DNA from 2 places in the Micromonospora sp. NPDC005298 genome. Region 1 is predicted to be linked to the other one. Evidence: riboswitches for the same ligand, from Rfam matches in the RefSeq annotation. Region 1 holds a riboswitch; the other holds the start of a gene.
What was found. A riboswitch is a leader RNA that binds a small molecule or an ion and turns the genes downstream of it on or off. The one in region 1 is predicted to bind cyclic di-AMP.
Positions count from the first base shown of each region.

Region 2: linked by a shared signal. The riboswitch ahead of ABZS77_RS24845 (transglycosylase family protein) and the one ahead of ABZS77_RS01355 (NlpC/P60 family protein) in region 1 are both predicted to bind cyclic di-AMP.

Region 1 is NZ_JBEXGP010000001.1:275,109-280,841, forward strand. Features, by position in the region: gene ABZS77_RS01345 (NlpC/P60 family protein) at 166-1,179, shown strand; gene ABZS77_RS01350 (peptidoglycan recognition family protein) at 1,248-3,227, opposite strand; cyclic di-AMP (ydaO/yuaA leader) riboswitch at 3,462-3,597, shown strand; gene ABZS77_RS01355 (NlpC/P60 family protein) at 3,674-4,651, shown strand; gene dcd (dCTP deaminase) at 4,715-5,293, opposite strand; gene ABZS77_RS01365 (pyridoxamine 5'-phosphate oxidase family protein) at 5,393-5,733, shown strand, end outside.
Region 2 is NZ_JBEXGP010000023.1:40,295-46,027, reverse strand. Features, by position in the region: gene ABZS77_RS24855 (SDR family oxidoreductase) at 1-25, opposite strand, end outside; gene htpG (molecular chaperone HtpG) at 187-2,103, shown strand; cyclic di-AMP (ydaO/yuaA leader) riboswitch at 2,436-2,606, shown strand; gene ABZS77_RS24845 (transglycosylase family protein) at 2,608-3,285, shown strand; gene ABZS77_RS24840 (hypothetical protein) at 3,355-3,720, opposite strand; gene dinB (DNA polymerase IV) at 3,823-5,010, opposite strand; gene ABZS77_RS24830 (VOC family protein) at 5,076-5,513, opposite strand; gene ABZS77_RS24825 (WYL domain-containing protein) at 5,602-5,733, shown strand, end outside.

The DNA.
Region 1 (5,733 bases):
GACCAATACCCTTGGTGTGCAAGCGGTTGCACGACAGTCACCGTGACGAGGTTCGCCTTGATTCCGGTCCGACGCTTCCCTAATGTGGGGCACCGACCGCTGTGGGTCGTCTGCCTCGGCCCTTCCCTCACGCGAGGCGCCCGGCGGTCGGTTGCAAAGGAGTCGATGCCGGTGGCAACCATGCCCCCTCATCGTCACGCCCCGGGACTGTCCGCGCGACCGGGCAGGCTGCGCCGGGTCGCCCACCGTCTGCTCGTCCTGGTCGCCGCGGCGGCCGTCGGTGCCGGTGTGCTCGCCGCGCCGGCGCAGGCCGAGCCCACGGTCGACGAGATCGAGGCCCAGATCGACAAGAAGTGGGAGCAGTTGGAGCCCACGATCGAGCAGTACAACAAGGTGCGCTCGCAGCTGAAGGTCAACCGGCAGAAGTCGGCGGACCTCCAGAAGAAGATCGAGCCGTTGGCGCTGCAGAGCGAGCTGGCCCTCAACCGGGTCGGTGACCTCGCCTCCCGCTACTACATCTCCGGCCCGTCGCACGACATCGGCGCCCTGCTGGTCAGCGCCAAGCCGGACACGCTCACCGAGCAGCTCACCGTTCTCGACCGGCTCGCCGCGCAGGAGCGCAAGCAGGTCGAGGGCGTGCTGGCCGTGCGGGCCAAGTACGACGGCGAGAAGCAGAAGCTCGACACGCTGATCACCACGCAGACCCGGCAGCAGAACGAGCTGGCCGCGAAGAAGAAGCAGATCGACACCGACATCAAGCAGCTCGAGGCGTCCCTGCCGAAGACCACGATCAAGACCGAGGGCTGCCCGACCATCAACGGTGTGGCCAGCTCCGCCGCGCAGAAGGCGATCAAGACCGCCTGCCAGCAGGTCGGCGACCCGTACGTCTGGGGTGCCACCGGTCCGAACTCGTTCGACTGCTCGGGGCTGACCCAGTACGCGTACAAGTCGGCCGGGATCTACCTGACCCACCACACCGGTGACCAGTGGAACGAGGGCAAGGCGATCTCGCGGAGCAACGCCCGCGCCGGTGACCTGGTCTTCTTCTTCAGCGACCTGCACCACGTCGGCCTGTACCTCGGCAACGACCTGATGGTGCACGCGCCACGCGCCGGCAAGCCGGTGCAGGTGACCAGCATCAACAACATGCCGGTCGCGGGGTTCCGCAGACCCGGCTGATCCACCAGGCACGACGACGGCCCCCGGTCACTGACCGGGGGCCGTCGCGGTTTCTCAGGGGTTGCCGGTCAGCGGGGTGCGCCCACCGGGGACGGCAGCAACTGCACGTCGTCCAGGTTGACGTACATGATGCGGTGGCCGAACTGGATCTGCGCGTACCGGTTCTTGCCGCGGATCACCGTCCAGTCGCCGGGTGAGGAGCCGTCGAACGTACTGGCCCGGTAGTACTCGCCGGCCAGCACCGCGCCGACGGAGTACCGCTGCCCGGCGGCCAGGGTGTACTGCAACGGCGAGATGGTCTGGTAGGGCACACCCTCGGGGTAGGCGGCCTCCTCCGGGTACGCCCGCCCGTACACCGGGATGGTGGCTCGGCCCGGCTTCGGGACGGCAACCACGCCGACGGTCCAGCTCGCGGTCGGCGCGGACGCCGGGTTGTGGAACCAGGCCTTCTGCCCGAGGTACCAGATGGCCGTCCAGTCGCCCTGCCGGCCGGCGAGGGCGTACGTCTGCCCGGCGGAGGCGCGGGCGCCGTGGTCGGACACCTCCATGGTGTTCGGGGTGCCGTCGGGGCGCAGCGCGATGTCGTTCACCAGCGGTGCGTCGGCGGACGGCGCGCTGCGCAGCACCACCGACGAGGAGCCGCGCGGTGTGCACGGCACGCCGGGGGTGACGCATCCGATGAACGCCGGCTGGTTGGTGGCGTAGTCCGGGTCGATCCGGACGAGGCCGGTGGCCGGGGTGCCGGTGTCCAGCCGCGGGGCGTGCAGCAGGTCGAAGTAGTGCGTCCAGTCCCAGTACGGTCCCGGGTCCCAGTGCATGCCGCGTACGGTCGACGCGACGGTGCCGGGCACGTTGTCGTGGCCGATGATGTGCTGGCGGTCCAGCGGGATGCCCAGTCGCAGCGCGAGGTGCCGGACCAGCTTCGACGAGGTCCGGTACATCGCCTCGGTGTACCAGGTGCCCTGCGCGGCGAAGCCCTCGTGCTCGAGGCCGATCGACTTGGCGTTGACGTACCAGTTGCCGGCGTGCCAGCCGACGTCCTTGGTCTTGACGTGCTGGGCGATGTGCCCGTCCACCGAGCGCAGCGAGTAGTGCCAGCTCACGTAGGTCGGGTCCTGGACGAGTTTCAGCGTGGTCGCCCAGCTCGCCTCGGTGTCGTGGATGACGATGTACTCGATCTTCTGCCGGGCGGGCCGGTCGGACAGGTCGTGGTTGCCGTAGTCGCCGTCGCCGAACGCCTGGTACGGCGCGGGAATCCACTCGCACGAGATGGTGCGGGGGCACTCCAGCCCGTCCGGGCGGGCGAGGCGGCGCAGGCCCAGCCGGTCCAGCCAGGAGCGCTCCGGTCGTACCGCGCTGGCCGGCAGCGTGACCCGCTGGCCGTCGTCGGTCACTCGGGACTCGCCGGCGCTGATCGTGGTGAAGACCTCGTCGGCGAAGGCCGCCGCGGCGTCGGCGCTGTCCGCGCCGGCGTAGCGGGCCACCGCGCCGTACCAGGTGGCCGGGTCGGTGCCGGCTCCGACCGGAGCGCCCAACTCCCGCTGGTACGACGCGAGCAGCGCCGCCCCGCCCCGGATGTTGGCGTTCGTGTCGGTGCGCAGCGACTCGGGTGCCACGCCGGTCAGCGCGGCTGCGGCGTCCACGGTCTGCAAGGCGGCCGGGGGCGGCGCGGGATCCTCGGCGGGTGCGGTCGCGGGTGCCAGCGCGGGTCGGGAGTCGTCGCCGCGCGGGTCCTCGGTGCCGGTGTCGTGGTGGCCGCGTGCGGGCAGGGCGGCCACGTGTCGGGCGTCGGTCAGGTGCATCGGGCCGTAGCCGCCGCTGGTGCTCGGTGTGCCGGCGTTGCTGTCCCAGCGGGACTCCAGGTAGGAGACACCGAGCAGCACGGTGGTCGGCACGCCGTACTCCGTGGCCGCCGCGGCGTACTGCTGCTGGCGGTCGGGGGCGGGTGCGGCGGCGGCGCCGGCGGGTGACGGTACCGCGGTCGAGGCGGCGACCACGGCGGCGGCGAGCAGGGCGCGCCGGCCGACGGACAGGGTTGGACGGTGCATCGAACCCCCTAGATTTCACGGTTGAAGGTGAGGTCACCTTCGCGCCGCGCGGGAGTCCGCGTCAATACCTTTCCATCTGTCGAAGCGTTCGGAAAGAAATCTTCGCGTACAGCCTGTGACTCTCTCCAATCGGTACGGAGTGTCACGGCCGCACGGGTTGCGGATCGGTAACGGGCGTCTCTACTCTGGTCATTTGTCGGCCCGACAGCAGGTCCGCCCAGCCCGGGCGGTAACGGACCGACACCGCCGAGTCGCTTCCGAGCGAACCGGGGACCCACGTCCCCCGGGGTGAATCCGCAGCCACTGCGGTAGGGCGCCAACTTCCCGCCCGAACCCGTCAGCTAACCCGGTAGGCGGTCAGGAAGAAGGAGAACGGAACCCCGGTGGCACTCCATGCCCCGCGGCCGTCGTCCGAGCGGTCGGCGCCAGCCGGTCCGACGTCGATCGTGCCGCGTCCACGCTGGTCCCGCTTCACCACCGCTCTCGCCGCACTGGCCGGCGTCGCCGTCGTCCTGACCGGCAGCGCCACCGCGGCCCACGCCGACCCGTCCGTCGCCGAGATCGAACGCCAGATCGACGCCGACTGGAACAAACTCGAACCGATCATCGAACGGCACAACGCCACCCGGATCGACCTCGCCGCCAAGCGCAAGCAGGCCGACGCGTTGGCCGCCCAGATCGCCCCGCTGGAGCGTCAGGTCGACGCCGCGATGAACAAGGTCAGCGCCCTGGCCGTGCGCGCGTACAAGGGCGAGAACGTCTCCACCGTCAACGCCGTGCTCGGCAGCCGGTCGCCGAGCGAGGTGGTCGGGCAGCTCGAAATGCTGGACCGCTTCGCGCACAACCAGCAGCAGGACGTCCGCGAGGTGGCCGACCTGCGCGACGAGCTGGCCGCGAAGAAGGCCCCGCTGGACGAGATGGTGTCGCAGCTGACCCGTACCGAGGCCCAGCTGGCGGCGAAGAAGAAGCAGATCAACGAGGAGATCGACCGCCTCCAGAAGCTGCGCCTCAAGGTGTACGGCAACGGGGGCGGCGGGTCGCTGCGTCCCGCGCCCTGCCCGGCGAGCTACCCCGGCGGTGGCGCCGGCACGGCCGTGAAGTTCGCCTGCGCGCAGATCGGCAAGCCCTACGTGTGGGGTGCCGAGGGTCCGAACTCGTACGACTGCTCCGGGCTGATGCTTGCCGCGTGGGCCAAGGCGGGCGTGAGCCTGCCGCACAACGCCGCCGCGCAGAGCCGCGTCACGAAGGACGTCAGCCGCTCCGAACTGCGAGCCGGTGACCTGGTCTTCTATTACAGCGACATCCACCACGTCGGCATGTACGTCGGCAACGGCTGGGTGGTGCACGCCTCCCAGGCCGGTCAGCCGGTCAAGATGAAGAAGGTCGACGACGGCCCGATCCACAGCTACGGCCGCCCCGGCTGATCAGGGGTGAACGCACAGGGCCCGTCGCGATCCGTTTCGCGGCGGGCCCTCGTCGTGCGGAATTCAGCGTGTCGGCCAGGTGCGCCAGTGCTGCCAGGCCCGGCTGGGCGTCGGCCCCCGCTGACCCTGGTAGCGCGAGCCGTACACCGCCGAGCCGTACGGGTGCTCGGCCGGCGAGGAGAGCCGGAAGATGCACAGCTGACCGATCTTCATGCCGGGCCAGAGTGTGATCGGCAGGTTCGCCACGTTCGACAGCTCCAGCGTCACGTGCCCGGAGAAGCCCGGGTCGATGAAGCCGGCGGTTGAGTGGGTGAGCAGGCCGAGGCGGCCCAGGCTCGACTTGCCCTCCAGCCGGCCGGCGAGCTGGTCGCCCAGCGAGATCACCTCGAGCGTCGAGGCGAGCACGAACTCCCCCGGGTGCAGCACGAACGGCTCGCCGTCGGGCACCTCGACGACCGAGGTCAGGTCGTCCTGCTGCATCGCCGGGTCGATGTGGGTGTAGAGGTGGTTGTTGAAGACCCGGAACAGCCGGTCGAGTCGCACGTCGATGCTTGACGGTTGGACCAGCATGGGCTCGAAGGGCTCCAGGCCCAGCGTGCCGGCCTTGATCTCGGAGACCAGGTCGCGGTCGGAGAGCAGCATCGGACCACCATAGCCGCGCCGCGCACGACGCCCGGATTCGGTGCTGGTGACCAGCGCGTCGAGGTCGCTGGTCGTACATTTGTTCGATAGAATGCCCACATGGCTTCCTGGTCCGAATTCGCCGCCGACGAGCCCCGACTCGCCGACGGGATCCGCGTTCTCCTCCAGCAGTACGGGCCGGGCTTCGGCTACCTGGCCACGGTCCGCGCCGACGGCGGGCCCCGGGTCCATCCGGTCTCCCCGGTCATCACCGACGAGGGCTTGTTCTGCTTCGTCATCGACTCCCCGAAGCGCCGTGACCTCGAACGGGACGGCCGTTACGCGCTGCACTCGTTCCCGCCGGAGGAGAGCGACGACGAGGCGTACGTGGCGGGTCACGCCCGGCCGGTGACCGACCCGGCCCAGTTGGCCCGGTTGGCGCAGGGCGCCCGGGCCGAGCC
Region 2 (5,733 bases), on a different contig from region 1:
GGGCGGTGCTTCCGGAGATCTTCATGCCCGTCAGGCTAGCCGACCTGACTTCTATTAACCAAAGTCAGCTAGGTCACGACGATGCCCCTCCCGGATCGGGAATACGACCCCGAGGCCCCCACCGCCCACCCGGTGACGACTCGTATCCTTTGCGCGAACCTCCGCACGTGACAGAAGGGAGACGGTGTGAGCAACCAGGCCGAGACGTTGGAGTTCCAGGCCGAGGCGCGTCAGCTCCTCCAACTGGTCGTCCACTCGATCTACTCGAACAAGGACGTCTTCCTGCGGGAACTCATCTCGAACGCGTCCGACGCGCTGGACAAGCTGCGGCTGGCCACCCTCGTCGACAAGGACCTCGTCGCCGACACCGACGACCTGCACGTCGCCATCGAGGTCGACCGGGACGCCCGCACCCTCACCGTCCGGGACAACGGCATCGGGATGACCCGCGACGAGGTGGTCGGTCTGATCGGCACGATCGCCAAGTCCGGCACCGCCGAGCTGCTGCGCCAGCTTCGCGAGTCCGCCGACGCGCGCGCCTCGCAGGACCTGATCGGCCAGTTCGGGGTCGGCTTCTACGCCGCGTTCATGGTCGCCGACCGGGTCACCCTGCTCACCCGCAAGGCCGGCGAGACCGGCGGCACCCGCTGGGAGTCCGCCGGCGAGGGCACGTACTCGGTCGAGGCCGTCGACGAGGCGCCGCAGGGCACCTCGGTGACCCTGCACCTCAAGCCCGCCGACACCGAGGACAACCTGCACGACTACACCGCCGAGTGGACCATCCGCGAGATCGTCAAGCGGTACTCCGACTTCATCGCGTGGCCCATCCGGATGACCGTCGAACGCCCCGGCGTCGACGGCGCGGACGCCACCAGCGAGGTGCAGACCCTCAACTCGATGAAGGCACTCTGGGCGCGGCCCCGCGACGAGGTCGACGCCGCCGAGTACAACGAGTTCTACAAGCACGTCAGCCACGACTGGGCCGACCCGCTCGAGGTCGTGCACATGAAGGGCGAGGGCACCTTCGAGTACGAGGCGCTGCTGTTCCTGCCCAGCCACGCCCCGCTCGACATGTTCGCCCCGCAGGGCCGCCGAGGCGTCCAGCTCTACGTCAAGCGCGTGTTCATCATGGACGACTGCGAGGCGCTGGTCCCCACCTACCTGCGCTTCGTCAAGGGCGTCGTCGACGCGCACGACCTGTCGCTGAACATCTCCCGCGAGATCCTCCAGCAGGACCGGCAGATCCAGATCGTCCGCCGCCGCCTGGTGAAGAAGGTCCTCACCACGGTCAAGGACCTCAAGGCCAACCACCCCGAGCGGTACCGCACCTTCTGGACCGAGTTCGGCACCGTCGTCAAGGAAGGGCTGATCGACGACACCGACAACCGGGACACCCTGCTGGAGATCCTGTCGGTGGCGTCCACGAACGACGCCGCCGAGCCCACCGACCTGGCCGGCTACGTCTCGCGGATGAAGGACGGCCAGAGCGACATCTGGTACGCCACCGGCGACTCCCGGGCCACCATCGAGAACTCGCCGCACCTGGAGGCGTTCCGGGCCAAGGGCCACGAGGTGCTGCTCCTGACCGACCCGGTCGACGAGGTGTGGGTCGAGCGGGTCGGCGCGTACGACGGCCGGCAGTTCCGCTCGATCGCCAAGGGCGAGGTCGACCTGGACACCGACGAGGAGAAGCAGCAGGCCGAGACCGAGCGCGAGCAGCAGCGGCAGGAGTTCGCCGCGCTCGTCGAATGGCTGGGCACGACCCTCGCCGACAGCGTCCGGGAGGTCCGCCTGTCGTCGCGGCTGACCACCTCACCCGCCTGCGTCGTCGGGGACGCGCACGACCTCACCCCCACGCTGGAGAAGATGTACCGGGCGATGGGGCACGAGGTGCCGTCCACCAAGCGGATCCTGGAGATCAACCCCGGTCATCCGCTGGTCGCCGGGCTCCGCAAGGCCCACGAGCAGGGCGACGCCTCGCCGGCCCTGACCGAGACGGCGGAGCTGCTGTACGGCCTGGCGGTGCTCGCCGAGGGTGGCGAGCTGGCCGACCCGGCCCGCTTCACCCGGACGCTCGCCGACCGGCTGGCCCGCACCCTGTAGCCGGATCCACCCTCCGGCCGGCGGTCCGCCCAGCAGGGCCCCGCCGGCCGGTCAGGTCCCGTCTCGCGCCACCCACGGCGCGACCCTCGGCGAGCGCTGCACCGATCTTCGGCGGGTCGGCGGCACGGACGTCGCGCCGCTCTACGGACACCGGGAGCACGGCGTCCCCGACCGCTGATCGTAAACGGTCCATCATGGTCACTGCACAGTGTTCGATGCCCCGCAACCGGTGGCCGGAACGCCGAGCGCGGGCCGGTGAAGAACTTCACAGCGAGTGGGCGATCGTCACCGACCGTGCCTAACGTCGGTCGGGTTCGCCACTGCGGACACCACGGCCGGCAACGCCAAATCCCGCCCCCGGTCGTCGGAACCCAGTCAACCGGGCGGGAGCGGGGGACCCAGGTTCCTCGGTGCATGTCACCTCGGGGTGAAGCCGCCACCGTGCGGCCGGGCTCCTCGGCCCGAACCCGACAGCTCACCTCGCCGGCGTGGAGGAAAACTCACATGACGTCTGTTCACACGCCCCGTCATCGACGGGTCAGCACCCGCCGCCTCGCCGTCGGCACCCTGGCCGTCGGCGCGGTCACCGGCGCTGTCGCACTCTTCGGCCCGGCCGCCCCGGCGCAGGCCGCCGTCAACTGGGACGCGATCGCCAAGTGCGAGTCCGGCGGCAACTGGAAGATCAACACCGGCAACGGCTACTACGGCGGCTTGCAGTTCTCGCAGAGCACCTGGGCCGGTTACGGCGGCAAGAAGTACGCCGCACGCGCCGACCTGGCCAGCCGCGGCGAGCAGATCGCCGTCGCCGAGAAGGTGCTCGACGGGCAGGGCATCGGCGCCTGGCCGACCTGCGGCAAGAAGGGCGGCTCGTCGGGCGGCTCCGCCACCAAGTCGACGAAGTCCACCAAGTCGACGAAGTCCACCAAGTCGACCAGGTCCACCGAGTCGACCGCGAAGCCCAGCAGGTCCACGCGCGGCGAGCAGCCGGCGACGCGCGACCACGAGCGCACCGCGCCCGCGTCGAGCGGCGGGACGTACACCGTCAAGCCGGGCGACACCCTGTCGGAGATCGCCGACCACCACCGGTCGACCGGTGGCTGGCAGGCGCTGTACGAGCGCAACCGGCAGATCGTCGGCGCCGACCCGGGTCTGATCTTCCCGGGTCAGCGACTCAGCCTCTGACGTACGACGCGCGAACGCTCGGCCGGCTCACCGGTCGAGCGTTCGCGTGTGTGCCGCCCGGGGTCGCGGTCAGGCCGCCGACGCCGAGGCCTTCTGCTCCCGTTGTGATGCCGCCACCCCGGCGTTGCGGCCCCAGCGCGGAGCCGGCACCGCCTCACCGCGCCAGCCGGTGCGGCTCTCGGCGTCGCTGCCCCCGTCGGTCTTCTCGACCGAGGCGGATTCGCCGCGGGCCAGCCGCAGCGACTGCTCGGCGCCGGTGCGGGCCTCGCACGGCCACCCCTGCCCGGCGCACTGGAGATTGCGGCAGTGCCCCTCGTCGTCCGGCTCATGGGCGCCCAGCACGTCGACCGCGAGCTGCCAGAGCAGCGGGTCGGTCACGTCGTGCGGACGCTCGACGCGACGGCTCGGTCGGTTGCTGGTGTCGTCGGACATCATGGGCCCCCCTCGTCAGGCTGTTCCCTCCAAGGGTCACCCGTGGGCCGTCGGCTAAACCGCCGACCTGCTGTGATGTGTCACCGATCGCAGGAAACGCGACCATCAGTCGGGCAATAGCGGCATCTCGACACCGGGGTCGCGGCCGAGCAGCACCGCCCGGGTGAGCGCCGCCGATCCGAACCGGTCGCGGACCGCGTCGACCGCCGCGTCCAGTTCGGCGCCCGGGTCGGGTTGGAACGGCAGCTCCGGCTGGACCGGGTTGTCGTCGAGGTTGCCCACCGAGACGCCGATCAGGGTGACGCCCCGCCGGTCGATCTCGGGCTGGGTGGCCCGCAGCAGCGCCCGCGCGGCGGCGAGCACCGGCGTGGTGTCCGCGGTCGCCTTGCGGACGGTGTGCGATCGGGTGGCCCGCGTGTAGTCGCCGAAGCGCAGACGCAGCACCACCGTGCGTCCGGCCCGCCCGGCGGCCCGCATCCGCCGGGTGACCCGGTCGACCAGGCCGGCGAGGATCGCGTCCAGCTCCGCCGCCGCGTGCGGGGTACGGCTCAGCGCGTGCTGCGCGCCCATCGAACCGCGTCGGCGACCCACCTGCACTCCCCGTGGGTCACGGTTGTGTGCCAGGGCGTGCAGGTGCCGGCCCGCGCCCGCGCCGAGCAGCGAGACCAGCGCCGCCTCACCGAGCCGGGCCACGTCGCCGACGGTACGGATCCGACGCTCGCGCAGCTTCTCGGCCGTGATCGGGCCGACGCCCCAGAGCCGCTCGACCGGCAACGGATGCAGGAACGCCAGTTCGCCGTCGGGTGCGACGACCAGCAGCCCATCCGGTTTGGCCACCCCGCTGGCGACCTTCGCCAGGAACTTCGTGCGGGCCACGCCCACCGTGATGGGCAGGCGGACCTGCTCGCGGACCTCCCGACGCAGCCGGTCCGCGATGTCGGCCGGCGCCCCGACCAGCCGGCGCAGCCCGCCCACGTCCAGGAACGCCTCGTCGATGGAGAGCCCCTCGACCAGCGGGGTGGTCCGCCTGAAGATCTCGAACACCGCGCGGCTCGCGGCCGTGTACGCCGACATCCGCGGTGGCATCACGATCGCGTCCGGGCAGAGGCGACGTGCCTGCTGACCGCCCATCGCGCTGCGGACGCCCCGCGCCTTCGCCTCGTAGCTGGCCGCGAGGACCACCCCACTGCCGACGATCACGGGGCGGCCCCGTAGGCGCGGGTCGTCGCGCTGCTCGACCGACGCGTAGAAGGCGTCCAGGTCGGCGTGCAGGATGGTGGCCCCGGGCGACACGTACATATGTTCGCATGGCGTCGGTCGTGGCGACAGTGACCTGGGCGAACGCGGTCACGAGTCGATCAGTCGAGGCAGAACTCGTTGCCCTCGGGGTCGGCCATGACGAGGTGACCGGCGCCGAGCGGGGGAGCGGGCTCGTGCCGACCGAGCCGGGTGGCGCCGTACGCGACGAGCCGGTCGGCCTCCGCTTCGAGGGCCGCCATCCGTTCGTCTCCGGCGAGGCCGGGCGCCGCCCGGACGTCCAGGTGGACGCGGTTCTTGACCTGCTTGCCCTCCGGTACGCGCTGGAAGAACAGCCGTGGCCGGGACCCCTCGGGGTCGACCACCGCCGAGGCGTCGTTGCGGTTCTCCGGCGGCACGCCCATCGCGTCCAGTGCCTGCTCCCACGACTCGAAGCCGCTGGGCGGGCCCTGCACCTGGTAGCCGAGGGCCTCGGCCCAGAACGTCGCCAGCCCGGCCGGATCGGCGCAGTCGAACGTGATCTGCACGTCGCGTGGCATGGCAGCTCCCCTGATCTCGTCGGTCATGGTCCCAGCCTCCCGGAAATCGCGGACAGGATCGTTCCTCAACCTGTGCAACGATCGGCGGGTGACCGTCGAGGCGACCACCGAGCGCGTCCTGCGGTTGTTGGCGCTGCTGCAACGACGACCGTCCTGGACGGCCGCCGAGCTCGCCGCGCGGTTGCGGGTCACCGACCGCTGCGTCAGGCGTGACGTCCAA